3 regions of the Sphingomonas sp. DBB INV C78 genome follow, and region 1 is predicted to be linked to each of the others. Evidence: predicted binding sites of a transcription regulator. Region 1 holds the regulator's gene; each other region holds the start of a gene.

Region 1 (10,648 bases):
CGGACGGGGAGCGGCTGCAGCCTTCGCCGAAGGGCGGGGCGGGGCGGCGGACTTTGCCCATGTCATGATCGCGGCGGCGCGGTTGCTCGGTCTGCCGGCGCGCTATGTGTCCGGCCATGTGTTCCGCGCGGCCTATCAGCATGAATGGCACGAGGCCGCCCATGCCTGGGCCGAGATCCATATCCCCGACTTCGGCTGGATCGGTTTCGATGCGACCGACAATCGCTGCCCGGACGATCGTTACGTCCGCGTGGCGATTGGCCTCGACTATCGCGACGCCGCTCCGGTATCAGGGACGCGGACCGGCGGCGGCAGCGAAGAAATGGACGTCGGGGTTCGCGTGGGGCTGGATCAGACCCAACATCAAAGTTGAGGGCCGGGGCGCGCACAAGCTCCGGGGCGAGAGGAGGCAGTGATGACCTATTGCCTGGGCATCCGGTTGCGCGACGGCCTGATCATGATTTCCGACACCCGGACCAATGCGGGGATCGACAATATCTCGGTCTATCGCAAGATGCACATATTGGCCGACACCGACGACCGGCTGGTGATCTGCATGAGCGCGGGCAACCTTTCCGTGACGCAGCATGTGCTGGGCCAGCTTGCCGAGGGGATGCCGTCGACGGGGATGGAGGAGCAGCCCCGTAAGATCGAGCATATGCCGTCGATGTTTCGCTGCGCCCAATTGGTGGGCGAGGCGGTGATGGCGGCGGGGCGCGAGCTGAAGCCGGCGCTCAATGCAGCCAGCGTCGCTTCCGGTATCTCGCTGCTGCTCGGCGGGCGGATCGGCGACGGGCCGCTCAAGCTGTTCCTGATCTACGACGCGGGCAATTTCATCGAATGCGGGGCGGATACACCCTACCTCCAGATCGGCGCGACGGCCTATGGCAAGCCGATCCTCGACCGGGCGATGTCCTATGATTCGACGCTGGACGAAGCGGTGAAGGTGGGCCTGCTCTCGTTCGACGGCACGATCCGGTCGGATCTTTCGGTCGGCCCGCCCTTCGACATGATCATCATATCGACCGACCCGGCCTTGCCCGTGGTCCGCCGCCGTATCGCCGCCGACGATGAGTATCTTGTCCTGCTTTCCGAAAGCTGGTCGCGGATGCTCAACGACAGCCGGGCGGCGATCCCGGACCCGCCCTTTCTGCAGGAAGCCGGCATCAGCACGCGATAGCAAAAGGCCCGGCCCGCGTGATGCGGACCGGGCCTCTGCTTTGGCCGGATTACGGGATCAGCGCTGCGTGAGCGGCACGTAATCGCGCTGCGCGTGGCCGGTGTAGAGCTGGCGCGGGCGACCGATCTTCTGTTCGGGATCAGCGATCATCTCGTTCCACTGCGCGACCCAGCCGACGGTGCGGGCAAGCGCGAACAGCACGGTGAACATCGTCGTCGGGAAGCCGATCGCCGACAGGATGACGCCCGAATAGAAGTCCACGTTCGGGTAGAGCTTCTTGTCGATGAAATACTGGTCGCTGAGCGCGATCCGCTCCAGCTCGCGCGCGGTATCGAGCACCGGATCGCTGATGCCGAGGCTGTCGAGCACGTCCGACGCCGCCTTCGACAGCACCTTCGCGCGCGGATCGAAATTCTTGTAGACGCGATGGCCGAAGCCCATCAGGCGGAACGGATCGTCCTTGTTCTTGGCGCGGGCGATATATTCCGGAATGCGATCGGGCGTGCCGATTTCGCGCAGCATGTTGAGCGCGGCCTCGTTGGCGCCGCCATGCGCCGGGCCCCACAGGCAGGCGATGCCGGCGGCGATGCACGCGAACGGGTTGGCGCCCGACGAACCGGCGAGGCGCACGGTCGAGGTCGACGCGTTCTGCTCATGATCGGCATGGAGGATGAAGATCTTGTCCATCGCCGATTCGACGATCGGGTTGATCTCATATTCCTCGGCGGGAACACCAAAGGTCATGCGCAGGAAGTTGCCCGTGTAGGACAGATCGTTGCGCGGGTAGAGGAAAGGCTGACCGACGGTATATTTATAGGCCATCGCCGCGATCGTCGGGATCTTGGCGATCAGGCGATGGCTGGCGATCACGCGCTGCTGCGGATCGGCGATGTCGGTCGAATCGTGATAGAAAGCGGAAAGCGCGCCGACCACGCCGCACATCACGGCCATCGGGTGCGCATCGCGACGGAAGCCGCGATAGAAGGTGGCGAGCTGTTCATGCACCATCGTGTGGCGGGTGATGGTGGTGGAGAATTTTTCGAGTTCGGACTTCGACGGCAGTTCGCCATTGAGCAGCAGATAGCTGACTTCCATGAAGCTCGACTGTTCGGCGAGCTGATCGATCGGGTAGCCGCGATGGAGAAGGATGCCCTTGTCGCCATCGATGAAGGTGATTTCCGATTCGCAGCTCGCCGTCGAGGTGAAGCCGGGATCGTAGGTGAACGCACCGGTGTTCGCGTAAAGCTTGCGGATGTCGATCACGTCGGGGCCGACGCTGCCGGACAGGACCTTATAGTCCGATCCCTTGCCGCCGAGCTCCAGTTTGGCGCTGTTATCCCCCATGTGTCTTCCTCCTACCAGTTTCGTCAGACGTCTGCCGGAGCCAGCCGGTCGGCCAGCCGGCCCAGGCTCTCCTCGCGGCCGAGGAGAACCAGGACGTCGAAAATTCCCGGCGATGTGGATCGGCCGGTCAGCGCCGCACGCAGCGGTTGCGCCACCTTGCCCAGCCCCAGGCCGGCCGCCTCGGCGACTTCGCGGACCGCGGCCTCAAGGGCGGGCGCGCTCCATTCGGATGCCGAAGCAATCGCTTGATTGGCCGAGGCCAGGACGGCGATCGCCGAAGCGTCTAGCAGGCTCGCGGCGCGTTCGTCCATGTCTATGGGGCGAGTGCGAAACAGGAATGTTGCGGCCTCTGCAAGATCGCCCAAATCCTTGGCTCTCGGCTGAAGCACCGGCATGGCGCGACGCAGCAATTCCATGTCGCTTTCGCCCAAGGATCGGCCAATCAGCGTATCGACGCGCGCGCGGATCAGCTCGGCCAGGCGGGCCGGATCGGCCTCGCGGATATAATGGCCGTTGAGATTTTCGAGCTTCTTGGTGTCGAAGCGCGAGGGCGAGCGGCCGACTCCGGCGAGATCGAACCATTCGACCGCCTGGTCGCGGCTGATGATCTCCGCATCGCCATGGCCCCAGCCCAAGCGGAGCAGATAATTGTTGAGTGCTTCCGGCAGGATACCGAACTCGTCGCGATAGGCATCGACGCCCAATGCGCCATGGCGCTTGGAAAGCTTTGCGCCGTCCGCCCCGTGGATCAGCGGGACATGAGCATACACCGGTTCCGGCCAATCCATCGCGCGGATAATGCCCAACTGGCGGAAGGCGTTGTTGAGATGATCGTCGCCGCGGATGACGTGGGTGACGCCCATGTCATGATCGTCGACCACCACCGCCAGCATATAGGTGGGCGTGCCATCGGAGCGGAGCAGGATCATGTCGTCCAGCTCGGCATTCTTGACCGTCACCGCGCCCTGGACGCGATCCTGGATCGTCGTCTCGCCCTCGCGTTCGGCCTTGAGGCGGACGACGAACGGCGCGCCGGCGGGCGCTTCGGACGGATCGCGATCGCGCCAGCGGCCGTCATAGCGGAGCGGCTGCTTGGCGGCGCGCTGCTGTTCGCGGAGTTCCGCCAGTTCCTCGGGCGTGGCGTAGCATTTATACGCATGACCCGACGCCAGCATCTGGTGCGCGACCTCGGCATGGCGGGCGGCGCGGGCGAACTGGTAGACGGGCGGCTCATCGCCTTCGAGGCGGAGCCAGGTCAGGCCATCGAGAATGGCGGCGATGGCGGGCTCGGTCGAGCGCGCGCGATCGGTATCCTCGATGCGCAGCAGGAAGCGGCCGCCATGGTGGCGGGCGAACAGATAGTTGAAGAGCGCCGTGCGCGCGCCGCCGATATGCAGGAAACCGGTCGGCGAGGGCGCGAACCGGGTGACCACGGGACGAGTTTCGACGGATGCTTCGGTGCTTGCGCCCACGCGCGCTTTCTCCAAGGATGGCCGGCGCATGGCCAGCGAATTCGGCACCGCCCCTAGCATGGCTTCCCCGGCGCGACAAACCGCGCGGGAAAGGCTGTTGCGACAGGGGCTTGGCCGCGTGGAATCTTGGCTCGACGCCGAGCGCGACCAGCTTTTCCTGTGGTTGCCTGTCGCGGTGGGCGCGGGGATCGCCGGCTGGTTCCTGCTGCCCGATGCGGCACGGTGGATAGCCTTCATGATGACGACGCTGGCGGCCGCGGCGGGATTCGCAGTGCTGCCGGGCGGCGGGCGACTACGGCAGGGGGGCATGATCGCCGGCCTTGCGCTCGCGATCGGCTGCGCATTGATCTGGTGGCGGGCGGAACGGGTGGCCGCGCCAAGGCTCGATCGGCCCGTGGTGGCGGTGTTCGAGGCGAAGGTGGCCGCGGTCGACCGGCTGGCGGCACGCGAGGTGGTGCGGCTGACTTTGGCACCGGCCGATGCCGCTGGGTTGCCGGAGAAGATACGCGTCAATGTGGACCAGGCCGACGCGTCGACGGATATTCTGCCGGGCCACCGCGTCACGCTGCGGGCCAGGCTGATGCCGCCGCCGGGGCCGGCGGTGCCCGGCGCCTATGATTTCGCCCGCGTCGCCTGGTTTCAGGGATTGGGCGCGACGGGACGTGCGCTGGGGCCGGTCGCGATTGTCGGCCAAAGCGAGTCGGCAGGGTTCTGGCAGACGCTGATGGGCTGGCGCGGGCGGCTTTCCACGTATGCCCAGACGCGACTCGAAGGCAGCGAGGGAGGCATCGCCGCAGCACTCGCGACCGGCGACCAGGGCGGCATATCCGAGGAGGATGCCGAGGCGATGCGGCGTTCGGGCCTAGCCCACCTGCTTTCGATCAGCGGTCTCCACGTGACCGCGGTGATTGCCGCGACGATGCTGCTGGTGCTGCGGTTGTTGGCGCTGAGCCCGACCTTGGCGCTGCGCTGGCCGCTGCCGTTGATCGCCGCGGGGGCGGGTGCGCTGACGGGGATCGCCTACACGCTGCTGGCGGGTGCCGAGGTGCCGACGGTGCGGTCCTGCGTGGCGGCGCTGCTGGTGCTGATCGGCATCGCCATGGGGCGCGATGCGATCACCTTGCGGCTGGTCGCCGCGGGCGCACTGGTCGTGCTTTTGCTCTGGCCCGAGGCGCTGGCCGGGGCGAGCTTCCAGTTGAGCTTTGCGGCGGTCACAGCGATCGTCGCCATCCATGAACATCCCCGGCTGCGCGCCCTGCTGGCGCGGCGCGACGAGGCCTGGCCGCTGGGTGCAGCACGCGGGCTGGGGACATTGCTGCTGACCGGTGTCGCGGTGGAGGCGGCACTGGCGCCGATCGCGTTGTTCCATTTCCACCAGGCCGGACTCTATGGCGCGCTCGCCAATATCGTCGCGATTCCGCTGACGACGTTCGTGATCATGCCCGCAGAGGCGGCCGCCTTGCTGTTCGATACGCTGGGATTGGGGGCGCCCTTCTGGTGGGTGACGGGCAAGGCGCTGGGGTTGCTGTTATGGATCGCCCATGCGGTGGCTGGGCTTCCAGGGGCGGTCGCGATGCTGCCGTCGATGCTATCGGGCGCGTTCGCGCTGATGGTGGCAGGCGGCCTGTGGATCGCGCTCTGGCGGACGCGCATGCGGCGGCTGGGGATATTGCCGCTGGTGGTGGGGGCGTTATGGGCGATCGCTACGCCGGCACCCGATCTGCTCATTACCGGTGACGGTCGTCATGTCGCCTTGCGTGACGCGGACGGCAGCATCGCGCTGCTGCGGCCGCGGGCGGGGGATTATGTGCGCGACATGCTAAGCGAGGCGGCGGGCGTCGCGGCGGATGCGGTCGCGTTCGACGACAGGCCGGGGATGCGCTGCGGCGCGGATCTGTGCCGGACGCGGATAGAGCGCGGCGGTCGCAACTGGACGCTCCTTGCGACGCGCTCACCTTATCTGGTCGACATCGAGGCGATGAACCGCTCTTGCGCGTCGGCGGACATCGTCATTAGCGACCGCCGTCTGCCACGCACCTGCCGCCCGCGCTGGCTGAAGGCCGACCGGCTGTTCCTGGCGACGACGGGCGGGCTGGCGATCAACCTTGGAAGCGGTCGGGTGCGGACGGTGGAGGAGGCGCGGCGGGGTAAGCCTTGGACTGTGGTGCGTCAGGCTGGAGGCTCTCCGGGTGATCGTCCGCTGTCGTCGACGAAGCGGACATAGATCCTCCCCAAGCTCGCTTGGGGGAGGGCGACCGCCCGACGCAACGGTGGAATTACCCCTCCACCATGCTGCGCATGGTCCCCCTCCCCGAGACAAGCTCGGGGAGGATTTGAAGATCTGGTCCCGCGGCATTGCCCAGGCTGGTATCCATGGCTCGCTCCATCCGCGTTACCGCTTTCGGGATAGCCATGGACCGCGGCCTTCGCCGGGGTGACGGTGAGAGTGTGAAAGGGCGCGCGCCCCACTCAATATCGGCGGATCAACCCCGCCAGCTTGCCCTGCACGCGGACCTGGTTGGGCTTGTAGCGCATCGGATCATAAGCGCGGTTGGCGGGATCGAGGCGGACCATCGCGCCTTCGCGGCGGAAATATTTGAGGGTCGCTTCATTGTCGTCGATCAACGCCACGACGATCTCGCCATCGCGGGCCGTTTCGGTGCGGCGGATGAGCGCGAAATCGCCGTCGAGGATGCCGGCTTCGACCATCGAATCCCCGGACACTTCGAGCGCATAATGATCGCCCGGGCCAAGCAGGGCAGCGGGCACCGACAGCGAGGACTGGCCTTCCAGCGCCTCGATCGGCAGGCCGGCGGCGATGCGACCGTGAAGTGGAATTTCCAGCACGTCGTTGGCCGCGATCGGCAGCGCCTTGGCGGCGGGCTTGAGGATCGCCGGCTGTGCGGGGGCGGGCTTTGCCTCCGGTGTCCGTTCCGGCATGCGCAGCACTTCGAGCGCGCGGGCGCGGTTGGGCAGACGGCGAATGAAGCTGCGTTCTTCGAGCGCGCTGATCAGGCGGTGGACGCCCGACTTGGATTTCAGATCGAGCGCCTCCTTCATCTCCTCAAACGAAGGAGAGACGCCGGTTTCAGCCAGCCGATCATGGATGAAGCAGAGCAGTTCATGTTGCTTGCGCGTCAGCATGGCTAACCCCGAACGAAGGAACGAACGGAGAACGTGTAGGAAACGGAACGGTTCTTGTCAAGCGATGGAGAACAGTTCGACAACATCGCCCGCGGCAGCGGCGGGCGCGAAGGGCGGGCGGATGATGAGGACGTTGGCGGCCGCCAGCATGGCGAGCGCAGCGCTGTCCTGGGAACCGAGTGCTTGAACCATTCCGCCGCTGCGCTGGCCGCGCAGGAATTCCATGCGTTTTCCGGTGGCAGGTAATGGCGTTGAGAGCTGGGCGGTCTCCGGGCTGTCGAACGGATCAGCGGCGCCACCGAGATGGCGGACCAAGGGCAGCAGGAAAAGCCGGGCGGTGACAAAAGCCGACACCGGATTGCCGGGAAGACCGAGGACGATTGTGCTGCCCAACTTCGCAGCCATGATCGGCTTGCCCGGTTTGAGTGCTACCCGCCAGAAATCGATCGTCGCGCCGGCTGCTTCCAGCGCGGGGCGCACGAAATCGCGATCGCCGACCGAGGCACCGCCGGTGGTGACGATGATATCAGCGCCGCGCGCGGCATCGGCGGCCGCGATGGTGGCTGCAAGATCGTCGGGCACGATGCCGCGATCCTCGACGATTGCGGGCGTTTCGGCTGCGAGCAGGGTGGCAAGCATCGGCGCGTTGGAAGAGGGCAGGCAAACGCCGTCCACCGGCTCGCCGGCGGGGACGAGTTCGTCGCCGGTGGAGATGAGGGCGATGCGCGGACGGCGGCGAACGGCCAGCGCGCCATGCCCCCCGGTCGCGGCGAGCGCGATGCGGGCGGGGGTGAGGCGCGCACCGGGCTCGATCAGCGCGTCGCCGGATGCGAAATCGCTGCCGGTGCGGCGGATATGGGCGCCGGCATGGGGTGGGCCTTCGCCGGCCAAAACGAGGCGATCACCGCCCCGCTGGGCTTCCTCCTGCAACAGGATCGCATCGGCGCCGGCGGGGACGGGGGCGCCGGTGAAGATGCGCGCAGCTTCTCCCGCGGCCAGAGTGAAGCCGAGTGTGGAGCCAGCCGCGCTTTCGCCGACGACGCGCCACGGCCCGGGCATCTCGGCGAAACGGATCGCATAGCCGTCCATGGCCGAAAGATCGGCGGCGGGCTGGGTGCGGCGGGCAAGCACCTGCTCCGCCGTCCAGCGGCCAGCGGCTTCGACCAGCGGGAGGGTTTCGGTGGGCAGCGCAGGCGCGAGCGCGAGCAATTGCGCCTGTGCTTCGGCGAGGGGGAGGAGGGCGGCCACCTAGTCCGCGCGCCAGTCGCCCGAGCGGCCGCCGGATTTGGCGATGAGTCGGACCTCACCGATCACCATCCCGCGATCGAGCGCCTTGGCCATGTCGTAGACGGTGAGGAGCGCCACCGAGACGGCGGTGAGCGCTTCCATCTCCACACCCGTCTGGTGCGTGGTGCGGACAACGGCGGTGGCGGTGACGCCGCCCGGGCCGACTGCGAGATCGAGCGTGACGCCCGCGATCGGCAGCGGGTGGCAGAGCGGGATGAGGTCGCTCGTCTTCTTGGCGGCCATGATCCCGGCGATGCGGGCGACGGCGAGGACGTCGCCCTTGGCGACCGCGCCGTCGCGGATGGCGGCGGCGGCATCGACCGTCATGCTGATGCGGCCGGTGGCGGTCGCCTCGCGTGCGGTGGTGGCCTTGACCGAGACATCGACCATGCGGGCGGCGCCGGCTTCGTCGAGGTGGGTGAGGCGATTTTCGGTCATTGGCCGGTCAGCAGCTTGCGGGTGGCGGCTTCAACATCGGCCTGGCGCATCAGCGATTCCCCGACGAGGCAGCAGGAGACGTGGTGCTTCGCCATTGCATCGAGATCGGCCTTCGATCCGATACCGCTTTCGGTGACGAAGGTGCAGCCGGCCGGCGCGCGATCGGCGAGTTCCCAGGTGCGGGCGAGATCGATGGTGAAATCGCGCAGGTCGCGATTGTTGACGCCGATCAGGCGGGACTTGAGGCGGAGCGCGCGATCAAATTCATCGGCGTCATGCACCTCGACTAGAGCATCCATGCCATGGTGGATCGCGGCGGCCTCGATCTCGGCCATCTCGCCGTCGTCCAACGCGGCGACGATGATGAGGATGGCATCGGCGCCGAGTGCACGGGCTTCGGCCACCTGCCAGGGATCGACCATGAAATCCTTGCGCAGGCAGGGCAGATCGCAGGCGGCGCGGGCGGCGACGAGATAATCGTCATCGCCCTGGAAATAAGGCTCGTCGGTCAGCACCGAGAGGCAGGCGGCGCCCCCGGCCTGATAGGCGCGGGCATGGGCCGGCGGATCGAAATCGGCGCGGATCAGGCCCTTGGAAGGGCTGGCCTTTTTGATCTCGGCGATCAGGCCGAAGCCACCGGCGGCGACCTTGGCGTCGAGTGCGGCGCGGAAGCCGCGGGGGGCGGACTGGGCGCGGGCGCGCGCTTCCAGATCGGCGAACGAGGTCGCGGCCTTGCGGCGGGCGACTTCCGCGCGCTTGGTGTCGCAGATTTCGATCAGCTTGTTCATCAAAACGCGATCCAGCAGGCGAGGAGCTGCTTCGCAAGCCCCTTGTCGATCGCCTCGGCGGCTTCCTCGACACCTTCGCGCAGATCATTGGCATGGCCGGCGACGATCAGCGCCGCAGCGGCGTTCAGCAGTACGGCATCGCGATAAGCGCCATGTTCGCCATCGAGCAGGCGGCCGAGCGCTGCGGCGTTGTGGGCGGCGTCGCCGCCGCGCAGCGCTTCGAGCGGATGGCGGGTGAGGCCGGCATCCTCGGGCGTGATGCGGATCGCACCTTCGCCGCAGGCGCCAAGGCGGACGATGCTGCTCGGCCCTGCGATAGAAAGCTCGTCGAGCGGTTCGTCGCCTGCGACCATCATCGCGGATTCGGTGCCGATCAGGCTGAGCGCCTCGGCATAGATGGGCAGATAATCGGGACGGGCGACGCCGATGAGCTGGCGGGTGACGCGCGCCGGATTGGCGATCGGGCCGATCAGGTTGAAGATCGTCCGCCGGCCGATCGCGCGGCGCACCGCGGCGAGATGCTTCAGAGCCGGGTGGTGAAGCTGCGCGAAGAGGAAGGCGATGCCGAGATCGGCAAGGCTCTCTTCAGCGCGCGCCGAGGCGCGATCGAGATCGAGGCCGAGCGCTTCCAGCGTATCCGACGACCCCGCCTTGGACGATGCTGCGCGGTTGCCATGTTTGGCGACCGGCACGCCGCAGGCCGCCACAACGATGGCGACCGCGGTCGAGACGTTGAGACTGTGCGAGCCGTCCCCGCCCGTGCCGCAGACGTCGATCGCGCCGGCCGGGGCCGTCACCGGGATCATCCGTTCGCGCAGCGCCATGGCGGCCGCGGCGATCTCGATACTAGTCTCGTCGCGTTCGGCCATCACCGTCAGGAAATGGCGGGCATGATCCTCGGCAACCTTGCCGTCGAGCAGATCGCCGAACGCCGCGAAGGCACTCGCATGATCGAGCGGCGTTGCCGCGTCGGGAAGCAGCACGGTCGTCGTCAT
Region 2 (10,648 bases), 410 kb from region 1:
CGATCGCGATGTTCGCGGTGATGGACCCGCCACGGCCGGACTTCAACCGCCTGGGCGACGTTGCCGATGCTCTGGTGGGCGGCCGTGGTGAGCGCGGCCAACGCGAGCGGGCTTTGCTTGTGCGGCAGGCCAGAGAAGCGCCAGCGCCGGGCGAAGGTATGACCAGCGATCCGGCCTTCACCCGTCGGCTGGCAGAGCGCGTCGGCCAGCCGGTAGAACAAGTGCGCCTGTATTTCGAACCCGATCAACGTGCCGCCTTTGGCGACGATCGACGGCGGCATAACCACCGGCTCGTTCCGCTGCGACGCGGTGAACCGATCTTCTTCAATACCGTGATTGCCGGCATCGAGACGGCGGACGGTTGGCGCGTCGTCAAGACTCCGCCCCGCCCGCTCATCGCGGGCTGGCAGAAACGGATGCTGCTGTGGTTCGCGCTTTCGGCACTTGCACTCGTTCCCCTCGCTTGGTGGTTTGCGCGGCGGTTGACGCGCCCCATCCGCAGCTTCGCCGATGCCGCCGAACGGATGGGACGCGATCCGCTGGCACCCCAGGTCGCCGAAGAGGGGCCCGCCGAGCTGCGCCAGACCGCCCATGCGCTCAACCTGATGCAGGAGCGGATCGCCGCCTATGTCGCCGAACGGACGGCCATGATCGGCGCGATCGCCCATGATCTCAGGACACCGCTGGCCCGCATCGCCTTCCGTATCGAAGGCGCGCCGGATGAAGTTCGCGACAAGGTGCAGGCGGATATCGAACAGATGCGCGCGATGATCGCGGCGACCATCGGCTTCGTTCGCGGATCGACCAGCAGCCACGAGGCGACGGATGTCGATCTGGGCGCGCTGATCGCAGGGCTGGCACGGGAAGAGGTCGATATGGGCCGCCCCGTGACCGTCGGACAGATCGATCCACTCCGCGTCCGCGGCGACAGGCTGGCGCTGGCCCGATTGTTCCAGAACCTGATCGACAATGGCGTGGCCTATGGCGGTCGCGTCGAGCTGTCGGCGGTGCGCGACGGGCGCGATGCCGTGGTCACGATCGCGGACCATGGCCCCGGTCTGCCCGACGATCAGATCGAGCGCCTGTTTCAGCCGTTCGAGCGGGGAGATCCTTCGCGCAACCGCGAAACCGGGGGAATCGGGTTGGGGCTGACGATCGCGCGTTCGATCGTGCAGGAACATGGCGGCACGCTCGCCTTGCGCAACCGCGCGGGCGGCGGGCTTGAGGCTGTCTGCCATATTCCAACGCGCGACTGAGGCGCCATAACGCTTCTTTTTGCGGCCGTCCGGCTCTGGGGACTTGTCAGCGTCCGAGAAATTATATTACACATCCTGATAATATTCGTCCGCGGCGTTGACGGCGCGGCGAAGCAAGGGGACCATGCCGGCGCGCGCTTCCTGGCGCCGAGTCCGGACGAAGGATGGGACGAGGATGAGCAGCGAAAACGGGCGGCCCAATTTGCGGCCCCTGAGCCTGCATGTGCCCGAGCCGAAATACCGGCCGGGTGATGCAGTTGATTTCGGTGATTTCGATATTCCGGCGGCCGGATCGGTCGCGCGGCCGGAGATCGATGCCGACCCGACGGCGATGGCGGGCCATGCCTATACGCTGGTCCGCGTGCTGGACGAGGAGGGCAGGGCCGTCGGCCCGTGGGACCCGAAGCTCGCGCCCGAACGGCTAATCCGGATGCTCCGCCATATGGCGCTGACGCGGGCCTTTGACGACCGCATGTATCGCGCCCAGCGCCAGGGCAAGACCAGCTTCTACATGAAATGCACCGGCGAGGAGGCGACCGCGATCGGCGCGGCTTACGCCCTTGACCGTGATGATATGGTTTTCCCCAGCTATCGCCAGCAGGGCATCCTGATCGCGCGGGATTGGCCGATCATCGACATGATGAACCAGGTCTATTCGAACAAGGGCGATCGGCTGAAGGGCCGGCAGATGCCGATCATGTATTCGGCGAAGGGCGCCAGCTTCTTCTCGATCTCCGGCAATCTCGCCACCCAATATCCGCAGGCGGTGGGCTTTGCGATGGCAAGCGCGGCCAAGGGCGACACCCGCATCGCCGCCGCCTGGTGTGGTGAAGGATCGACGGCCGAGGGCGACTTCCATTCGGCCTGCACCTTCGCCTCCGTCTATCGCGCGCCGGTGTTGCTGAACGTCATCAACAACCAGTGGGCGATCTCGTCCTTTTCGGGCTTTGCCGGGGCCGAAGCGACGACGTTTGCGGCCCGCGCGATCGGCTACGGCATCGCTGGCCTTCGCGTCGACGGTAACGATATCCTCGCGGTCTATGCCGCGACAGAATGGGCGGCGGAGCGGGCGCGTAGCAATTATGGCCCGACCCTGATCGAGCATTTCACCTATCGCGCCGAGGGGCATTCCACCTCCGACGACCCGACCAAATACCGGTCGGCCGAAGAGAATGTGAAATGGCCGCTGGGCGATCCCGTCGCGCGGTTGAAGCAGCACCTGATCGCGATCGGCGCCTGGGACGAGGAGCGCCACGCCGCGATGGACAAGGAAGTCGCCGAGGAAGTTCGGGCCGCGCAGAAGGAGGCCGAGAAGCTCGGCATCCTGCATGACGGCCTCAAGCAGCCTTTCGACAGCATGTTCGAGGATGTGTTCGAGGAAATGCCCTGGCACCTGAAGGAACAGCTCGAGCAGATGACCGCCGAGCGGAAGGCGGCCGGCATATGAGCGACGCCACCGAAACCAAGACCATGAACATGATCCAGGCGATCAATAGCGCGCTGGACGTGATGATGGGTCGCGACCAGGACATCGTCGTGCTGGGCGAGGACGTCGGCTATTTCGGCGGCGTCTTCAAGGCGACCGAAGGGCTGCAGGCCAAGCACGGCAAGACCCGCGTGTTCGATACGCCGATCACCGAATGCGGCATCATCGGCGTCGCTGTCGGCATGTGTACCTATGGCCTCCGCCCGGTGCCGGAGATCCAGTTCGCCGATTACATCTATCCGGCGTTGGACCAAATCGTCTCGGAGGCGGCGCGTCTGCGCTATCGTTCCGCGGGCGAATATACCGCGCCGATCACGGTGCGTTCGCCCTTCGGCGGCGGCATCTTCGGCGGGCAGACGCACTCGCAATCGCCCGAGGGTATCTTCACCCATGTCGCCGGGCTGAAGACGGTGATCCCGTCCAACCCCTATGACGCCAAGGGCCTGCTGATCTCCGCGATCGAGGACAATGATCCAGTCATCTTCTTCGAGCCGAAGCGCATCTATAATGGCCCGTTCGACGGCCATTATGATCGCCCGGTGACGCCCTGGTCCAAGCATCCGACCAGCGCGGTTCCGCAGGGCTATTACAAGGTGCCGCTGGGCAAGGCCGCGATCGTCCGGCCGGGCGAGGACGTGACGGTGCTCGCTTATGGCACGATGGTCCATGTCGCCGCCGCGGTGATCGAGAACCAAGGGATCGACGCCGAGCTGATCGACCTGCGCACGCTGGTTCCGCTCGACATGGAGACGATCGCGGCATCGGTGAAGAAGACCGGCCGCTGCATCATCGTCCATGAGGCGACCAAGACGTCGGGCTTCGGCGCGGAACTTTCCGCGATCGTGCAGGAACATTGCTTCCATCATCTGGAAGCGCCGATCCAGCGCGTCACCGGTTGGGACACTCCATATCCCCATTCGCTCGAATGGGCTTATTTTCCGGGGCCGGTGCGGCTCGGCGAAGCGCTCAAGCGCGTCATGCAGGATTGAGGATGATGGGACGCTTCACGTTCAAGCTGCCGGACATCGGCGAAGGCATTGCCGAGGCGGAGATCGTCGCCTGGCATGTGGCGGTGGGCGATGTGGTCGAGGAGGACCAGCCGCTTGCCGACATGATGACCGACAAGGCAACTGTCGAGATGACCGCGCCTGTCGCCGGCAAGGTTCTGGAGATCGCCGGTGCCGTTGGCGACATGATCCCGATCGGATCGGCGCTGGCCGTCTTTGCGACGGAAGGCGACGATGCGGCTGAGGAGCCGGTGGTCGAAGTCGCGCCCAATGAGGCGGCGCAGGTGGTGAAGCCGGAGCCCGTGCCCCTCCCTGACAGGGAGGGGCTGGGGGTGGGTTCCGTCGCTGCAAGCGACGGTCCCGCGGCGACCGAAGAAAGTTCGCTACGCTCACAACCCACCCCCGACCCCTCCCTTTCAGGGAGGGGAGAAGGTCGCGTCCTCGCATCCCCCGCCGTCCGCGAACGCGCCAGGGCTCTCGGCGTCGACCTCGCGCAGGTGAAGCCCGCGCAGGGCGATCGCGTGCGCCATGCCGATCTCGATGCCTTCCTCAGCTACAACCAGTCCTATCGCCCGGCCGCGGGCAAGCGTGCGGACGAGGCGATCAAGGTCATCGGTATGCGCCGTCGCATCGCCGAGAATATGGCCGCGTCCAAGCGCCACATCCCGCACTTCACCTATGTCGAGGAGTTCGACGTCACCAAGCTGGAGGATCTGCGTGGCGACCTGAACGCGACGCGCGGGGACCGGCCGAAGCTCACCATGCTGCCGCTGCTGATCGTCGCGATCTGCAAGGCGCTGCCCGAATTTCCGATGATCAACGCGCGCTATGATGACGAAGCGGGCGTGGTGACGCGCTACGGCTCCGTCCATCTCGGCATCGCGACGCAAACCGATGCGGGGCTGATGGTGCCGGTGATTCGCGATGCCGAAAGCCGCAACATTTGGCAGCTTGCGACTGAAATCCGCCGGCTGGCGGAGGCCGCCCGCACCGGCAAGGCGAAATCGGAGGAGCTTTCGGGCTCGACGCTGACGCTCACCTCACTCGGGCCGTTGGGCGGTATCGCGACGACGCCGGTCATCAACCGGCCCGAAGTGGCTATCCTCGGCCCCAACAAGGTGGTCGAACGCCCGGTGATCCGCGATGGCGAGATCGCGGTCGCCAAGCTGATGAACTTCTCCATCTCCTGCGATCATCGCGTCGTCGATGGCTGGGACGCAGCGAGCTTCGTCCAGGCGATCAAGCGGCTGGTGGAAACGCCGGCGCTGATGTTCGTCGACTGACCAAGTCCACTCCGTCACCCTGAACTTGTTTCAGGGTCCACCCTACCGCTTGCGAAGTCCTCGTTTGTGACGCGGTGGATGCTGAAACAAGTTCAGCATGACGGGAAAGGGGCCATTGCCCTCGCTCGTGCTCATCGCTATGTTCCCGATCTGTTCAGGATCGGAGCCCCATGGCCAAACCGCAAAAACGCTATGTCTGTCAGGCCTGTGGCAGTGCCACCAGCAAGTGGCAGGGCCAATGCGTCGATTGCGGAGAGTGGAACACGCTTGCCGAGGAACTGTCGAACATCACGGTCTTTTCCGCCAAGCATGATCTGCGCGGCGGTGGCCGTTCCATCGAACTGGTCGGGCTGGATACGGAAGTCGCGCTGCCGCCGAGGATGGCGACCGGCATTGCCGAATTCGATCGGGCGCTGGGCGGCGGACTGGTATCCGGTTCCGCCACGCTGATCGGCGGTGATCCGGGCATCGGCAAATCGACCCTGCTGCTTCAGGCCGCGGCGAAGCTGGCGCTGGCCGGCCGCGACGTGGCCTATATTTCCGGCGAGGAAGCGACCGATCAGGTGCGGTTGCGCGCCCGCCGGCTGGGGTTGGGCAACGCGCCCGTCCAACTCGCTTCTGCGACCTCGGTTCGCGACATCCTGACGACCCTGTCGCAAGGCGCGCCGCCGGCTTTGCTGGTGATCGATTCGATCCAGACGATGCATTCGGACCTGATCGAAGGCGCGCCCGGCACCGTCAGCCAGGTCCGCGCGTCGGCGCAGGAATTGATCCGCTTCGCCAAGGAACGCGGCACCGCGTTGATCCTTGTGGGCCATGTCACCAAGGACGGCACGATCGCCGGCCCCCGCGTGCTCGAACATATGGTCGATACCGTGCTCGCCTTCGAAGGCGAGCGCAGCCACCAATATCGCATCCTCCGCGCCATCAAGAACCGCTTCGGCGGCACTGACGAGATCGGCGTCTTCTCGATGGCGGAAAAGGGGCTGGACGAGGTTGCCAATCCGAGCGCCCTGTTTCTCACCCATCGCGGCGAGGAAATTGCCGGCGCCACCGTCTTCCCGGCGATGGAAGGCACGCGGCCCGTGCTGGTCGAGATCCAGGCGCTCGTCGTCCGCCTGCAGAGCGGGGCGACGCCACGCCGTGCGGTGGTAGGCTGGGATTCCGGGCGACTGGCGATGATCCTCGCGGTGCTGGAGGCACGCTGCGGCCTCAGCTTCTCGACCGCGGAAGTCTATCTCAACGTATCGGGCGGTTATCGCCTGTCCGATCCTGCGGCGGACCTTGCCGTCGCCGCCGCGCTCATCTCCGCGCTCGCCGAGCGGCCCGTGGCGCCCGATGCCGTCATCTTCGGCGAAGTCGCATTGTCTGGTGAGGTCCGCCCCGTCGCCCACGGCAATCTCCGCCTGAAGGAGGCCGCCAAGCTCGGCTTCGAACGCGGCCTTGTCCCGCGCGGCGTGGAGGCGGATCAATTGCGGCTATCGGCGTTCACGACGCTCGGCGCGCTGGTCGATCACATGTTGGGGCGGGGGTAGGGCACCAGCCAGCGGAACAGCGCATAGCGCTCCGTTCGCTTACCTCCCTAAACCGTCACCCCAGCGAGACGAAGTCGACCGTAGGTCTACGCTGGGGTCCATGGCTATCACGGCAAACGGTAACGCAGATGGAGAAAGCCATGGATGCCAGCCTACGCTGGCATGACGGTTTTGTGGTCGAGGCGGCATTGTTGCTTCACTGGCGCGCTACCGTCGCCTTATCGTCGCGTGGCGGTCGCTTCCCGTTCCGATGCCGTCGCGTCAGTGTCGCGCGCCTGTGGCGTTCGCCTCACGCTGTCCTACAGCGCCTCAAATCCGTATAATCATGCGAAGGGCGCGGATTTTCGCCGTTCTCAGCTCCTTCCCATCGTGGGATCGCCATTTTGCGAGGAAGTGGAAAAATGCGCTGGTAACCCTCAACTTCCTCAACTTCGGCCGATTGCGGGTGCTTCTCCACAACTCACCGCACAAGTATCAAAGAGCCTGTTTCCCCAACCCTCATTGTCCTTTAGCAAGCCCGTCATGAATCTGACTGCGCTCGATATTGTCGTCCTGCTGCTGATGGGGGGCGGGGCCGTGCTGGGCGCCTTTCGCGGCTTCACGGCGGAAATGCTCTCGCTGTTCGCCTGGGTGGCCGCGATCCTGGCGGTGAAGATCGGTCATGGTCCGGTGACGGCGGTGCTCGAAGGGCCGGTGGGAACGCATATGGGCGCAGCGGTGCTGGCCTTCGCGCTGATCTTCATCCTGGTGTTCGTGGCCGGCAAGCTGCTCGCGGTCAGGATGGGGCGGCAGATGCGCCAATCGGTGCTCGGGCCGGTGGATCGCGCGCTAGGTTTCGGATTCGGCGGCATCAAGGGCCTGATTCTGTCGGCCTTGCTGTTCCTGGCCGTGAACCTTGCGAGCGATGTCTGGTATGGCGCGTCGGCGGAGCGGCCCGAATGGCTGCGCGCATCGCGAACTTTCCCGCTGCTCAACGCCAGCAGCCGCGCTATCGTCGATTTCGTCGAGATGCGGGCCAAGGCCGCAGAAAAGAAATCCGGTGATTAAGGGGGTGTTGCCGGGCGTCATCGCCGCCTAAATGGGGGCCATGTCCGGCGCGCTCTACAATACCGAAATCCTCCGGCTGGCGACGGCCATCCCCCACCAGCAACGGCTCGATCAGCCACAGGCGAGCGCGGAACGGCGCTCTCCCGTCTGCGGCAGCCGTATCACCGTCGACGTCAGCATGGACCCAGAAGGCAGGGTCGCTGCTCTGGGCCAGGAAGTGCGCGCCTGCGCGCTCGGCCAGGCATCCGCCGCCTTGATGGGTGGGCATGCCATCGGCCGCAGCGTCGACGAACTCGCGAATGCCCGCGATGCGCTGACGGCCTTCCTGGCAGGAGAACGGGACGATCCCGGCGACTGGCCGGGACTCGGCATTTTCGCGCCGGCGCGCCCGCACAAGGCGCGACACGCATCGATCCGGCTCGCCTTCGAAGCCGTGGCGGAGGCCGCCGCCCGCGCTTCGGAGGCGGTGGCGTGAACGAGGAGCATGTCACCACATTGCTGCTGAAGGATGGCGTGATTCTCCTCGGCGCGGCGCTCGTCCTCGTCCTCGTCTTCCGCCGCCTAGGGCTGGGCGCGGTGCTCGGCTATCTCGTCGCGGGCGCGCTGATTGGGCCGCAGGGGCTGGGTCTGGTCGGCGACGCCGAAAGCAAGCTCGGCATCGCCGAACTGGGCATCGTGCTGCTGCTGTTCATCGTCGGCATGGACCTCAATCCCGCCCGGTTGATCCGCCTGCGACGGGATATCTTCGGACTGGGGCTTGCCCAGGTCGTTCTGTGCGGCGTCGCAGTGGCCGCTTTCCTAGCCGTTGCGACGGAATTTTCCCCGGCCGCCGCGATCGCGCTCGGCCTGCCGCTGGCTTTGTCCTCGACCGCGCAGGTGCTGCCGATGCTGCGGTCGGCAGGTCGCCTTAACACGCCGTTCGGGGAAAAGAGCTTCTCGATCCTGCTGTTCCAGGATCTGTCGATCGTGCCGCTGATCACGATCATCGCAGCACTTTCCCGCGCACCCGCGGACCCCTCCGCGCCGCCGGGCTGGCTGCTCGCGATCTACACGGTCGCCGCGATCGTCGGGCTGGTGCTGGCGGGGCGCTTCATCATCAATCCGCTATTCCGCCTGATCGGCAATCTCGGCGAACGCGAGTTGTTCGTCGCCGCCGGTCTGTTCACCGTCATCACCTCCGCGGCGGTGATGGAGGCGCTCCACCTGTCGACCGCGCTGGGTGCGTTCATCGCCGGCATGATGCTGGCGGATTCGCCTTACCGGCACGAGCTGGAAGCAGATATCGAGCCGTTCCGCACCATCCTGCTCGGCCTGTTTTTCCTGGCTGTCGGCATGTTGCTCGATCTGAACGCGGTCATGACGCGGCCCGTGTTCGTGCTATCGCTTGCGGCCGCGGTGGTGATCATCAAGACCGGCGTCATATTCGGCCTCGCGCGGCTGTTTGGCCTCTCGACACGCAAAGCCTTCGCGCTCGGCCTATTGCTGAGTCAGGGCGGCGAGTTCGGCTTCGTGCTGTTCGCCCAAGCGGCGGAGGCGCAACTCGTCGCGCCGGAGGCCGCAAGCCTGTTCGGCGCGGTGGTGACGCTGTCCATGGCGAGCACGCCGTTCCTGATGAAGCTTTCGCGGCGTTTCACCGAGGAGAAATCGGTCGAGCGCACCGATCTGGAAGGGCCGTCCGCGGGCCCAGAGGGAGAGGCAATCCTTGTCGGCTATGGGCGTTTCGGCCAGACGGTCGCGCAGATGCTCATGGCGAAGGGCGTCGATGTGACGCTGATCGATAATGCGCCCTCGACGATCGAGCGCGGCGTCGATTTCGGCATGAAGGTCTATTATGGCGACGGCCTCCGCCTCGATCTGCTGCGGCAGGCGGGCGCTGAGAAAGCGAGCGCGATCATCTTCTGCATCGACGATCGCACGCTTGGCAAGGATATGCTCGAACAGGTCATGGCGGCCTTCCCGCAGGCGGCGATCCTTGTCCGCGCTTATGATCGTCAATCGCTGATGCGTCTTGATGGCCTCGATATCGCCGGATCGGTGCGCGAAATGTTCGAATCCGCGGTGCTGATGGGGCGCAAGGCGCTGGAGGCGGTGGGCGCCTCGCCCGAAGATGTCGACCGTATCGAGCATGAATATCGCGAGCGGGACACGATCCGGCTGGAGCTGCAGAGCAAGTCCGGCGATCTCCGCACGGCTAGGGACATGATGTTTCGGCCGGGCAATCCCATGGAAGGACTGGAACAGAAATGAAGCGGGTTGGGCGAGTGGCGGCGCTGGCGGGGCTTTCCGGCGCGGTTGCGGTGACCGCGGGCGCGTTCGGCGCGCACGGGGCGGAGGGCAAAGCGGCCGAATGGCTGCGGACCGGGGCGACCTACCAGCTTGTCCATGCCGCCGCCGCCATCGCGGCGCTGACGCTGCCGAGGGGACGGGGGCCTGCGCTGCTGATGCTGCTCGGCGCACTGATCTTTTCGGGCACGCTTTACGCGATGGCGTTCGGCGCCCCGCGCTGGCTGGGCGCAGTGACGCCGCTGGGTGGGCTGGGGATGATCGCGGGCTGGCTGCTGCTTGCTCTGGTGGCGCTCAGGAAGTAGCGCCACCGGCGTTCAAAGGATGCCGGGCAGGTCGAGCCCCTTTTCGCGGGCGCAGTCCTTGGCGATCTCGTAACCCGCGTCGGCGTGGCGCATCACGCCGGTTGCCGGATCGTTCCACAGCACGCGTTCGAGCCGCTTCGCCGCAGCTTCACTGCCGTCGGCGACGATCACCATGCCGGCATGCTGCGAAAAGCCCATACCGACGCCGCCGCCATGGTGGAGCGACACCCAGGTCGCGCCGGAGGCGGTGTTAAGAAGCGCGTTAAGCAATGGCCAGTCCGACACCGCATCCGATCCGTCGGCCATCGCCTCGGTCTCGCGATTGGGGCTGGCGACCGATCCGCTGTCGAGATGGTCGCGGCCGATGACGACAGGCGCCTTGAGTTCGCCCTTAGCCACCATCTCGTTGAAGGCGAGGCCAAGCCGGTGGCGATCGCCCAGGCCCA
Region 3 (10,648 bases), 600 kb from region 1:
GCAATCAAGTCGATTGCAATGGTCGTCAAGGACGGGACCATCTATTTCCCGAGCGAGGTTTATCCCAAGTTCGGGATCAAGCCCTTCGCCGCGGCCCCCAAGGTGACGGTGCCCACCCGTCCCTGAATCCGCCCCGCCTGCCCAACCGTTTCCAAAGAGTCCTGCCCCGATGACCCCCCGTATTTTGCTTCTGCCTCTGCTTCTCTGTGCCGTCGCCACCCCCAGTTTCGCCGAAAATAGCGCGCCCGAAGCCGTGCCGGTGGTGGAGCGCATCCCCAGCCCGCGCGACGTCCCCTATCCCGGCACGATGACGCTGGACGTGGACGCCACGGACGTCGAACGCGCCATCTTCCGCGTGAAACAGGCGATCCCGGTCGCGCAGGCCGGGCCGATGACATTGCTCTTCCCCAAATGGCTGCCCGGCAAGCACGCACCACGCGGCGAAATCGAGAAGCTGGTGGGCCTGAAGATCATGGCCGGCGGCAAGGTGCTGACGTGGCGGCGCGACACTGTCGATGTCTACGCCTTCCACATTGACGTGCCGGCGGGCGCGAAGCAGTTGGACATCGCGTTCGACTTCGTTTCCGCGACCGACCGGGACCAGGGCCGCATCGTCATCACTCCCGCGATGATGAACCTGCAGTGGGAAATGGTCTCGCTCTACCCCGCGGGCTATTACACCCGGCAGATCCCGGTCAGCGCGACGGTGAAATATCCCGACGGGTGGAAGGCGGCATCCGGCCTGCCGTCCAAGGCGACCGGATCGACCTACCGCTACGACACGACCAATTATGAGACGCTGGTCGATTCCCCCGTGTTCGCCGGCAAATATTTCCGCCAGGACCAGCTTTCTCCACGCGTGCGGCTGAACATCGTCGCCGACGAGGCGAAGTTCCTGGAGGCCACGCCCGACCAGATCGCCGCGCATCGCCGGCTGGTCGATCAGGCGATCAAGCTGTTCGGCGCGCAGCATTACGACAATTACGAATTCCTGCTGGCGCTGACCGACGAGATGGGCAGCATCGGCCTGGAGCATCATCGCAGTTCCGAAAACGGCGTGAACCGCGAATATTTCACCGAGTGGAGCAAGGGTCCGGGCCGCCGCAACCTGTTGCCCCACGAATTCACCCATAGCTGGAACGGCAAATTCCGGCGCCCGGCGGGCAACTGGACCGCCGACTTCAGTACGCCGATGAACGACGATCTGCTCTGGGTCTATGAAGGCCAGACGCAATTCTGGGGCTATGTGCTGGGCGCCCGTTCGGGCCTGTTCACAAAGGCGGAAACGCTAGAGGCACTGGCGGCGATCGCGGCCAATCTCGACGTTCGCCGCGCCCGCGACTGGCGGGCCTTGCAGGACACGACCAACGATCCCGTCATCGCCGCGCGCCGGCCGAAGGGCTGGCTGAGCTACCAGCGGTCCGAGGATTATTACAACGAAGGCATGCTGGTCTGGCTCGAGGTCGACAGCATTCTGCGCGCGCGTTCGGGTGGGCAGAAATCGATGGACGATTTCGCCCGCGCCTTCTTCGGCCAGAAGGATGGCGACTGGGGCACCGACACCTACACCTTCGACGATGTCGTCGCGACGCTGAACGGGATCGTGCGCTACGACTGGGCAAGCTTCCTGCGCACGCGGCTGGACGAGAAGGCCGACGGCGCGCCGTTGAAGGGATTTACCGATGGCGGGTATCGCCTGGTCTATGGCGACGAGCCGACCAGCTTCAGCAAGGATGCCGAGCGCACATCTAAGACGATCGACCTCAGCTACTCGATCGGCCTGTCGTCAAAGGGCGGCGAGATCGTCCAGGTGGTCTGGGATGGCCCGGCCTTCAACGCCGGCCTTTCCGTCGGCAGCCGCATCGTCGCGGTGGGCGACCGCGCTTATTCGGACGACCGACTGAAGGACGCGATCCGTGCCGCCAAGGGGAGCAAGCAGCCGATCCGCTTGATCGTCCAGTCGGGCGATCGTTTCCGGGATGTGGACATCGCCTGGAACGGCGGCCTGCGCTATCCGCGGCTCGAACGCACGGGCGTCGGCGCTTCGACGCTCGACGTGCTCCTCCAACCCAAGCCCTGAGATCAGCGGGCGGCGGGTGAGGCCTCGCGCACGGCATGGCCGCCCGGCCGGGCAGCCTCCCCGCGGGAATAGGTGCCGACGAGCAAGCCCGCCGCCAGCACCTTGCCCGCCATCGCCTTCAACAGCGTCGAACGGCCCGGATGCCCGCTGATCGCGGGCGCCTCCGAAAGCGCGAAGAGCTGAAAGATATAATCATGGCTGCCATGGCCCGAAGGCGGGTCGGGCGGCAGCCAGCCTTCGCCGAACGCACTGTTGCGACCGGTATCGCCGGCGCCATCTAGTTTCTCAGACGAAACGATTGTCCCCTCGGCCAGTCGACGCTCCTCGGGGTCCATCCCCCAGACGATCGCATGGACGAGCGGGTTGGGCGCAGGCGCGTCAGGATCCTCGACGATCAGCACGAGGCTCTGCGTGCCTGCGGGGACATCGCTCCACACCAAAGGGGGGGAGACGCCCGCGCCATCGGCCGTGAACCGTTCCGGCAACCGCGCGCCATCCGCAAAGGCCGGGCTCGACAGGTTCATCGGCTTGCCGGTGATGGCAAGCTCCGGCTGGACGATGGCGAGCTTGGCATGGCCGGCGCGAACATTGCGCATCAGCGCCCCGATCCACTGCGGCAGATGTTCGAGCATCAGGCGATCCTCCCCTCGCGAGTCCAGTTTCAACTAGACCCTCAACGCCAATATATGGCTTATGCTCCTCAGTGGAAATCGCGCGACTTGGGAAGGATGCGCACATTGCGCGGATGATCATGGCCGCGGGGAATTTGCGGATGGGCGAAGACGTCCCCTGGCGCCAGCGTGATCCGTGCCGGTCCTTCGCCGGAAAGTCCGTCGAGCAGAGCCGTGCGATCGACGATGCGAGACGCCATAAAATGAACGACGCCCTCCTTGCTCCGCTGCACCTCGCCCTGCACCTCCATCAGCCGTGACGCCATGACGACACGGCGATAGCGTTCGAACAGCCGGGCCCAGATCAGCACATTGGTGATGCCGGTCTCGTCCTCCAGCGTGACGAAGATGGCATTGCCCTTGCCCGGTCGCTGGCGGATCAGCACCACGCCCGCCGCGCGGACCTGAGCGCCATTCTTCGCGCGATCCATATCCGCGCAGCTCAGCACACCTTCTGCCCGGAACTGTGCGCGCAGGAAGGTCATCGGATGATCCTTCAGCGACAGCCGGGTCATCTGATAATCGGTCATCACATGTTCGACGAGCGGCATGGCGGGCAGCGCGGCGTCCGGTTCCTCGGCCAGTTCGCGGGCATCAGCCGCGGCGAACAGCGGCAATTCGCCCTGCGGCGTTCGCCGCGCTTCCCACAATGCTTCGCGGCGATCGAGCGCGATCGAGCGGCAGGCATCCGCATCCGCCAGCAGGCGCAGCGCGCGGGCCGGCAGCTTGGCATTGCGGGCGAGCGCCTCAATGCTTTCGATGGGTGCGTTGATCCGCGCGTTGACCAGCTTTTCGGCCCACTCCTCACGGAAACCGTCGATCTGGCGGAAGCCCAGTCTCAACGCCAGTGCGCCATCCTCGCGTCGCTCCAGACTGTTGTCCCAATGGCTGGCATTGATATCGATCGGCCGCACCTCCACGCCGTGATCGCGCGCATCGCGGACAAGCTGGGCGGGCGCGTAGAAACCCATCGGCTGCGAATTCAGCAGGCCGCAGGTGAACACCGCCGGGTGGTGGCATTTGATCCAGGCCGAGACATAGACGAGTTTGGCGAAGGCCTGGGCGTGGCTCTCCGGGAAGCCATAGCTGCCGAACCCTTCGATCTGCTTGAAACAGCGCTCGGCGAACTCCCGCTCATATCCGCGCCGAACCATGCCCTCGACCATTTTCTTCTTATATTTGTGGATGGTGCCGACATTGCGGAAGGTCGCCATTGCACGGCGTAGCCCATTGGCTTCGTCCGCACTGAACTCCGCGGCGGTGATAGCAAGCTTCATCGCCTGTTCCTGGAACAGGGGTACGCCGTAGGTCTTGCCGAGTACCTCTCTCAGCTCATCCGGGTCATGGGGTGGCGCTGGACTGGGATAGACCACCGCCTCCTCTTTGTTCCGCCGCCGCAGATAGGGATGGACCATATCGCCCTCGATCGGCCCAGGCCGGACGATCGCGACCTGGATAACGAGATCGTAAAATTCACGCGGGCGAAGCCGGGGCAGCATGTTGATCTGCGCGCGGCTTTCCACCTGGAACACGCCGATGCTGTCGCCCTTGCACAGCATGTTGTAGGTGGCCTCGTCCTTGTCCGGGACGGTTTCGAGCTGAAAATCGCCCATCGCATGCTCGCACATCAGATCGAAGCTCTTGCGGATACAGGTCAGCATCCCGAGCGCCAGAATATCGACCTTCATCAAGCCGAGTGCGTCGATGTCATCCTTGTCCCATTCGATGAAGGTGCGATCCTCCATCGCTGCATTGTGGATCGGCACCATCTCGTCGAGCCGGTCCTCGGTCAGCACGAAACCGCCGACATGTTGGGAAAGATGGCGCGGAAATTCGAGAAGCTGATCGACCAGCGCCTTCAGCCGGGCCATTTCGGGATTAGCGAGATCGAAGCCCGCCTCGGCATAGCGGCCTTCTTCGATCAAACCGCCATAGCTGCCCCAACTCGTGTTCGCGAGGCGCGCGGTCACATCCTCGCTCAGGCCCAGCGCCTTGCCGACTTCGCGGAAGGTGCTGCGCGAGCGATAATGGATGACGGTGGCGGCAATGCCGGCGCGATGGCGGCCGTAGCGCTCATAGACATATTGCATCACCTCCTCACGCCGCTCGTGTTCGAAATCGACGTCGATGTCCGGGGGCTCGCCGCGCTCATCGGAAAGGAAGCGGCTGAAGAGGAGATTTTCCTTCACTGGATCGATCGGGGTGACGCCGAGTAGGTAGCAGATCAGCGAATTGGCGGCCGATCCGCGCCCCTGGCAGAGGATCGGCGGGTCGCGCGTGCGGGCGAAGCGCACGATGTCATGCACCGTCAGGAAATAATAAGCGTAGTTCCGCTTGCGAACAAGGGTGAACTCCTCATCGAGCACCGCCTGCATCCTCGCTGGAATCCCCTCGGGATGCTGTGCGTGCGCCGCCTCCATCACCAGATGTTCGAGCCAGCCTTGCGGGTCCCAGCCTTCGGGCACGGGCTCATGTGGATATTCGTAGCGGAGCTGATCGAGATGGAAATTGATCCGTGCGAGAAAGTCGAGCGACGCGGCCACGGCTTCCGGGCAATCGCGGAACAAGCGTCCCATTTCTACCGGCAGCTTCAGATGGCGCTCGGCATTGGTGGCGAGCAAACGCCCAGCCTCGGCGATCGTCACGCCTTCCCGGATGGAGGTGACGATATCATGGAGCGGCCGCTGTTCCGGCCCGGCATAGAGCGCGTCGCAGGTGGCGATCAGCGGCACGCCGGTCCCCGCGCCCAACCGCATGAGCTTCGCCAGCCGCCGCCGGTCGCGGCCGTCGCGCGCCATCGCCGCTCCCAGCCAGACGGCCCCCGGCCGCTCTGCTACCAGCCGGCGCAGGGCGAATTCATGGACATCGTCCGCCATCACGATCAGCAGCAGATCTTCGCTGTGCTCGATCAGATCACCGAAATGGAGAATGCAATCGCCCTTCTCCGCCCGGCGGTTGCCCGTCGTCAGCAGCCGCGTCAGTCGTCCCCAGCCATAGCGTGTCGCGGGGTAGGCGATGATATCGGGCGTGCCATCTGCGAACACCAACCGCGAGCCGACGACGAGGCGGAACCCGGTTGCCGCCATCGCCTCTCGCCGCTCCTCAGGTGTCGAGCCGAGCGTTACCCAAGCCCGCACCACGCCCGCCACGGTGTTGCGATCGGCAATCCCGATGCCGGCCATGCCCAGTTCGATCGCACGCGCCACCATGTCCGCCGGATGCGATGCACCGCGCAGGAAGGAATAATTGGTCGCGGCAACGAGTTCGGCGAACTGCGGCAATTCTTCCAAAGGGGAAGGCGGATCGCTCGAAGAGCGGTCAAGGGGCACCATCGTCGTCACGCGAACAGCCCGTGCAGATACCAGCCTGGATCGGGTTTCTCGTCATAGAGGCCGTGGCGGAAGATCCAGAAGCGCCGGCCGCGCGCGTCCTCGACGCGGTAATAATCGCGGGTTAGGCCGGGCTGGTCGACCGCGCCGTCCTTGCGACGCCACCATTCGGTGGCGATCCGCTCCGGCCCCTCATAGCGACGCACCTCATGCGCCTCGCGCCTCCAGCGGAAGCGGTGGGGCGGGCCATCGGGCACCTCGGCGATCACCTCGATCCTTTGCGGCGGATCGAACAGATGGATCGGCCGCAAGGGGGGCTCGTCCGATGGAGAAACCGGCCAAGGCGCTGGCATGCCGGCCGTCACGGCGGGCAATGCCAGTTGCGCCTGTTCGGGGATATGCGTGTCGCGCGATCGCAGGCGCTGCACCCTGCCCCGCCCCAGCCGCGTGCTCAGCCGATCGACCAGCGCCGCAATCTCGGCCTCATGGACCGCCCCGCCCTCCAGCTTCAGTTGCGTCGCCGCCAGCGGTTCGGCGCGCGGCACCGAAAGCCGCACCATGTCGAAACCGAAACCGGGGTCGATCGGATCGCGCAAAGTCTCGATCCGCTCGCGGAAGAGCCGCATCACCATGGCCGGATCGCGCGTCGGTCGGCTGGTTTCGACCTGAAGCACCCGCGCCAGCCCGTCGCTGCGGAAGAACATTGCCTCGAACCGCCGCCCCCCGGCCCTTCGCTCTTCGAGCCGCACCTTCGCCTCGCCCGCCAGTTCTTCCAGCACGGCAAGCGCATATTCGGTGTTGGCGATCGGCTCGGCGAAGCGACGTTCAACCCGGATCATCGGTTCGGCACGACGGGGCGTAATCGGCCTGTCGGTTTCGCCCAGCAGCCGGCGCAGCGCCGTCACTGCTTCCGCACCGAAGCGGGCGGCGATGGTCGAAAACGGCCGGCAGGCGAGATCGCCTACCGTCTTGAGGCCCGCGCGCTTGAGGCCGGTTTCCGCCTCGGGATCGAGTTGCAAGGCCGCCACCGGCAGCCGCCGGATCGCCGCCGCCTCGTCCGCGGCCGGCACCGTCTGGAAGCGCGCCAGCGCACGGGCGCCATCGCCCGTATCGGCAAAGGCATGGCGCAGGATCAGTCCAGCAGTGGTCAGCCGCGTCGTCGCATCGGCCGCCAGTCCCCCCTCGCCACCGAACAGATGAGTGCAACCGCCAATATCCAGTAGCAGACCATCGGGCGCATCGACCGCGACCATCGGCGTGTAACGGCCGCAGCCATCCGCCAGCCTTTCCAGGAAAGTGAGGTCGGCTGTCGGATCATGATCGACGACGGCAAGGTCGGGCACGCGGGCGCGGGCATCGGCAAGTGCTAGACCGGGCGACAATCCCAGCCGCATGGCGATGGGATCGACCGCCGCCAGCCGCAACGCCCCCTTCACCTTCTCGATAAAGGCGAGCGGCGTATCAGGCGATATTGCGGACGGGCCGGAGATCGCCCGCAGCCGGTCCGCGCTGAGGAAGGGAAACCATAGCGCCAGATAGCGCCGGCTCCCGGAAGGCGCATCGTTCACGATCCCACTCCACGCGCCAGGCGAGGCCGCCGAGGCCAGCCCGCTGGCGCAACAGTTCCACGTCGAACGCCGCCTGCCCGGGGGCGTTCGCCTCCAACGCTGCGGAGGGGGCCGCCCGCACCTGCCAGCGCGTATCCGCCGCGCTGGGGGCGGGTTCGGCATCGATCCGCAGCAGCAGCACCGCCACGCCCGATTGCTCGGCAGCAAGCGTCAGCCGGCGCGTCGCCGTGAGATCGAGCACCCGCGGATTGCCCCAGCATTCGACCAGGATCGCCCCCAAACCCGCGCAACGGGCCGCATCCGCAGCCCCCCGCAGAAGCGCCACCGGATCGGGGGCAAGCGCCAGCAGCAACACATCGGGATCGCCACCCAGTTCGGCGAAGCCCGGCGCATAAAGTCCGCCCGTCCGTCTTTCGGCTTCGTCGCAACGCAACCATAACAACCCTTCCGCAGCGGACCTGTGCGTCGCCCTGAGCGCCAGCATCGCCGCAAAGCCCGCCGCACTTGCCGCCTCCGCGGGATCAGTGGCGAACACCTCATGCAGTCGACCGGAAGCCAGCCCACCGCCCAACGCCGCATCGATCGCGACATGACCGGTGGCGATGCGATTCATGGCCGCAGAATCGGGCCCGGCCATCGCCACAATCCGCCCACGCAATGCGGCAATGAGTTTGGGCGACTCGCGCACGTCTATTGTTCCTGTTTTGTTCTATAGTGGTCTTTGATCATGGGATGTCAAGGTGAAGGGCGCCTTCTCTCCCAACCGTTTGTGTCGAGCGAAGTCGAGACACAGCCCCACGGTGCACTCCTGTCTCGACTATGTTCTCGGCTGCGCTCGAACACCGCTCGACATAAACCGGAGGAAGGTTGGTGCGGTTACCGCCTCTTCCGCCGCAGGATGAACTCGTCGTCGAGCCAGCTTCCCACCCGGAACTGATATTCCCCGAAATGCTCGAACCCCAGCGCCTGATAAAGCCGCTGCGCCTTCAGGTTGCCCGACCAGACCCCAATCCAGATCGCGGCGGGCTTCTGCGTTTCCATCCATTCGAGCGTCGTTTCGAACATCCGGCCGCCCAGCCCCAGCCCCTGAGCACCGCGCGTCAGATAGAGCTGTTTGAGCTCGAGATCGCCGTCCACGGCGTCCGGGTGCGGCAATCCGTTCGGCCCGGCGACGGCGAAGCCCACTGCCTGCCCGTGATGCTCGGCGATCCACACGCCATGCGCGGGATCGGCGATCCGTTCCGCGAACACTCCGGGCGCCAGTTTCTCGGCGATATAGGCATCGCGATCGGCCGGCGGATAAGGAATGCCGAACCCATCGACGAAGGTTTCAAAAAAGGTTTCGATCGCGAGCCTGGACAGGGTCTCCGCGTCCCCTGCAACCGCCCGACGGATCATGCCTTGCCTCCCTTGTACCGTGCCCGGAAGCTATCTGCGAACGCCTTCAACCGCCCCTCAGCGATCGCTGCCCGCAATTCGGCCATCAGCCGCTGGTAGAACCACAGATTATGCTCGGTCATCAGCATCGCCCCCAGCATCTCGCCCGATTTGACGAGATGGTGGAGGTAAGCGCGGCTCCACGGCGCGATCGGCGATTCCGGGTCGATGGGCGCCAGATCCTCAGCGAACTTCGCGTTACGGATGTTGATCGGCCCGTCCCAAGTAAAGGCTTGGCCGTTGCGCCCCGAACGCGTCGGCAGCACGCAATCGAACATGTCGATGCCGCGCTCGACCGCGCCGACGATGTCGTCGGGCTTGCCCACCCCCATCAGATAACGCGGCCGGTCCTTGGGCAGCATGTCCACCGCGAAATCGAGCACGCGGAACATCTCGTCCTGCCCCTCGCCCACCGCGAGGCCGCCGACCGCATAGCCGTCGAAGCCGATATCGATCAGCGACTGACTCGATCTGAGGCGCAGATCCTCATCCATCGATCCCTGCTGGATGCCGAACAGGGCGGAATTGGCGGCATGCTCACCCCCCGCATCGAACCCGTCGCGCGAACGCCGCGCCCAGCGCATCGATCGCTCCATTGACGAGGCTGCGCGGTCGCGCGTCGCCGGGAAGGGCGTGCATTCATCGAACGCCATCACGATGTCGGATCCCAGCAGCCGCTGGATCTCCATCGACCGTTCGGGCGTCAGCATGTGGCGCGATCCATCGAGGTGCGATTTGAATGCGACGCCCTCTTCGGTGATCTTGGCGAGATCGCTGAGGCTCATCACCTGATATCCGCCGCTGTCGGTCAGGATCGGCCGGTCCCATTGCATGAACTGATGGAGCCCCCCCAGCCGCGCCATTCGCTCCGCACCGGGGCGCAGCATCAGGTGATAGGTGTTGCCCAGGATGATATCCGCACCGATTGCGCGGACATTATCGGGCTTCATGCCCTTCACGGTGGCAGCGGTGCCGACGGGCATGAAGGCGGGCGTGCGGATATCGCCGCGGCGCATCGCAAGCGTGCCTGCGCGCGCCGCGCCATTGGTGGCGGAAACAGAAAATTCGAAACGGGGACGATCGCTCATTGCCGCCCCATGCCGTCTGCGCAGCCCGGAGTCGAGATGTGCGGCCTTTGCATCCGCGCCCTCTCCATGCCAAACCACTGTTCATGCGGGAGAAGGAACTCCGGCTGGCGCTGGTCTGCTATGGCGGAATCAGCCTGGCCGTTTACATGCACGGGATCACGCTGGAAGTGTGGCGATTGGCCCGCGCCAGCCGGGCCTTTCATTCGGGCGAACCCTGCGCCGGCGGCAGCGAATCCGTCTATCGCGACTTGCTGGAGACGATCGAGCGGGAAACCGGCATCCGGGTCCGCGTGCTCGTCGATATCGTCGCCGGTGCCAGCGCGGGCGGCATCAATGGCGTGTTTCTGGGCCAGGCGATCGCATCGGGCCAGTCGCTCGAGCCCTTGACCGAACTGTGGCTGGAGGGGGCCGATGTCGACATATTGATCGATCCCGACGCCCGCCCGCTTTCCCGCGCGACCAAGATGTGGGCGAC

What was found. The regulator LexA, encoded in region 1, represses DNA repair genes until DNA is damaged. The targets are predictions, from matches to a motif close to GTTCCNCNCTTGTTCT.
Region 2: a site for LexA is predicted at 5,174-5,189, ahead of radA (DNA repair protein RadA). Genes of this name have one in related genera too.
Region 3: a site for LexA is predicted at 8,344-8,359, ahead of ACFB49_RS09925 (ImuA family protein). Genes of this name have one in related genera too.

Annotation. Positions count from the first base shown of each region.
Region 1 is NZ_CP170544.1:1,467,933-1,478,580, reverse strand. Features, by position in the region: gene ACFB49_RS07055 (transglutaminase domain-containing protein) at 1-373, shown strand, start outside; gene ACFB49_RS07050 (peptidase) at 416-1,180, shown strand; gene ACFB49_RS07045 (citrate synthase) at 1,238-2,524, opposite strand; gene gltX (glutamate--tRNA ligase) at 2,548-4,026, opposite strand; gene ACFB49_RS07035 (ComEC/Rec2 family competence protein) at 4,055-6,220, shown strand; gene lexA (transcriptional repressor LexA) at 6,466-7,140, opposite strand; gene glp (gephyrin-like molybdotransferase Glp) at 7,198-8,388, opposite strand; gene moaC (cyclic pyranopterin monophosphate synthase MoaC) at 8,389-8,865, opposite strand; gene trpC (indole-3-glycerol phosphate synthase TrpC) at 8,862-9,656, opposite strand; gene trpD (anthranilate phosphoribosyltransferase) at 9,653-10,648, opposite strand; gene ACFB49_RS07005 (anthranilate synthase component II) at 10,645-10,648, opposite strand, start outside.
Region 2 is NZ_CP170544.1:1,062,772-1,073,419, forward strand. Features, by position in the region: gene ACFB49_RS05185 (ATP-binding protein) at 1-1,256, shown strand, start outside; gene ACFB49_RS05190 (3-methyl-2-oxobutanoate dehydrogenase (2-methylpropanoyl-transferring) subunit alpha) at 1,432-2,703, shown strand; gene ACFB49_RS05195 (alpha-ketoacid dehydrogenase subunit beta) at 2,727-3,731, shown strand; gene ACFB49_RS05200 (dihydrolipoamide acetyltransferase family protein) at 3,737-5,032, shown strand; gene radA (DNA repair protein RadA) at 5,203-6,567, shown strand; gene ACFB49_RS05210 (CvpA family protein) at 7,090-7,614, shown strand; gene ACFB49_RS05215 (iron-sulfur cluster assembly scaffold protein) at 7,646-8,089, shown strand; gene ACFB49_RS05220 (cation:proton antiporter) at 8,086-9,861, shown strand; gene ACFB49_RS05225 (DUF423 domain-containing protein) at 9,858-10,202, shown strand; gene hutU (urocanate hydratase) at 10,215-10,648, opposite strand, start outside.
Region 3 is NZ_CP170544.1:2,067,938-2,078,585, forward strand. Features, by position in the region: gene ACFB49_RS09900 (amidohydrolase family protein) at 1-126, shown strand, start outside; gene ACFB49_RS09905 (M61 family metallopeptidase) at 170-2,080, shown strand; gene ACFB49_RS09910 (YbhB/YbcL family Raf kinase inhibitor-like protein) at 2,083-2,712, opposite strand; gene ACFB49_RS09915 (error-prone DNA polymerase) at 2,781-6,083, opposite strand; gene ACFB49_RS09920 (Y-family DNA polymerase) at 6,089-7,648, opposite strand; gene ACFB49_RS09925 (ImuA family protein) at 7,542-8,336, opposite strand; gene ACFB49_RS09930 (GNAT family N-acetyltransferase) at 8,525-9,046, opposite strand; gene tgt (tRNA guanosine(34) transglycosylase Tgt) at 9,043-10,173, opposite strand; gene ACFB49_RS09940 (patatin-like protein) at 10,257-10,648, shown strand, end outside.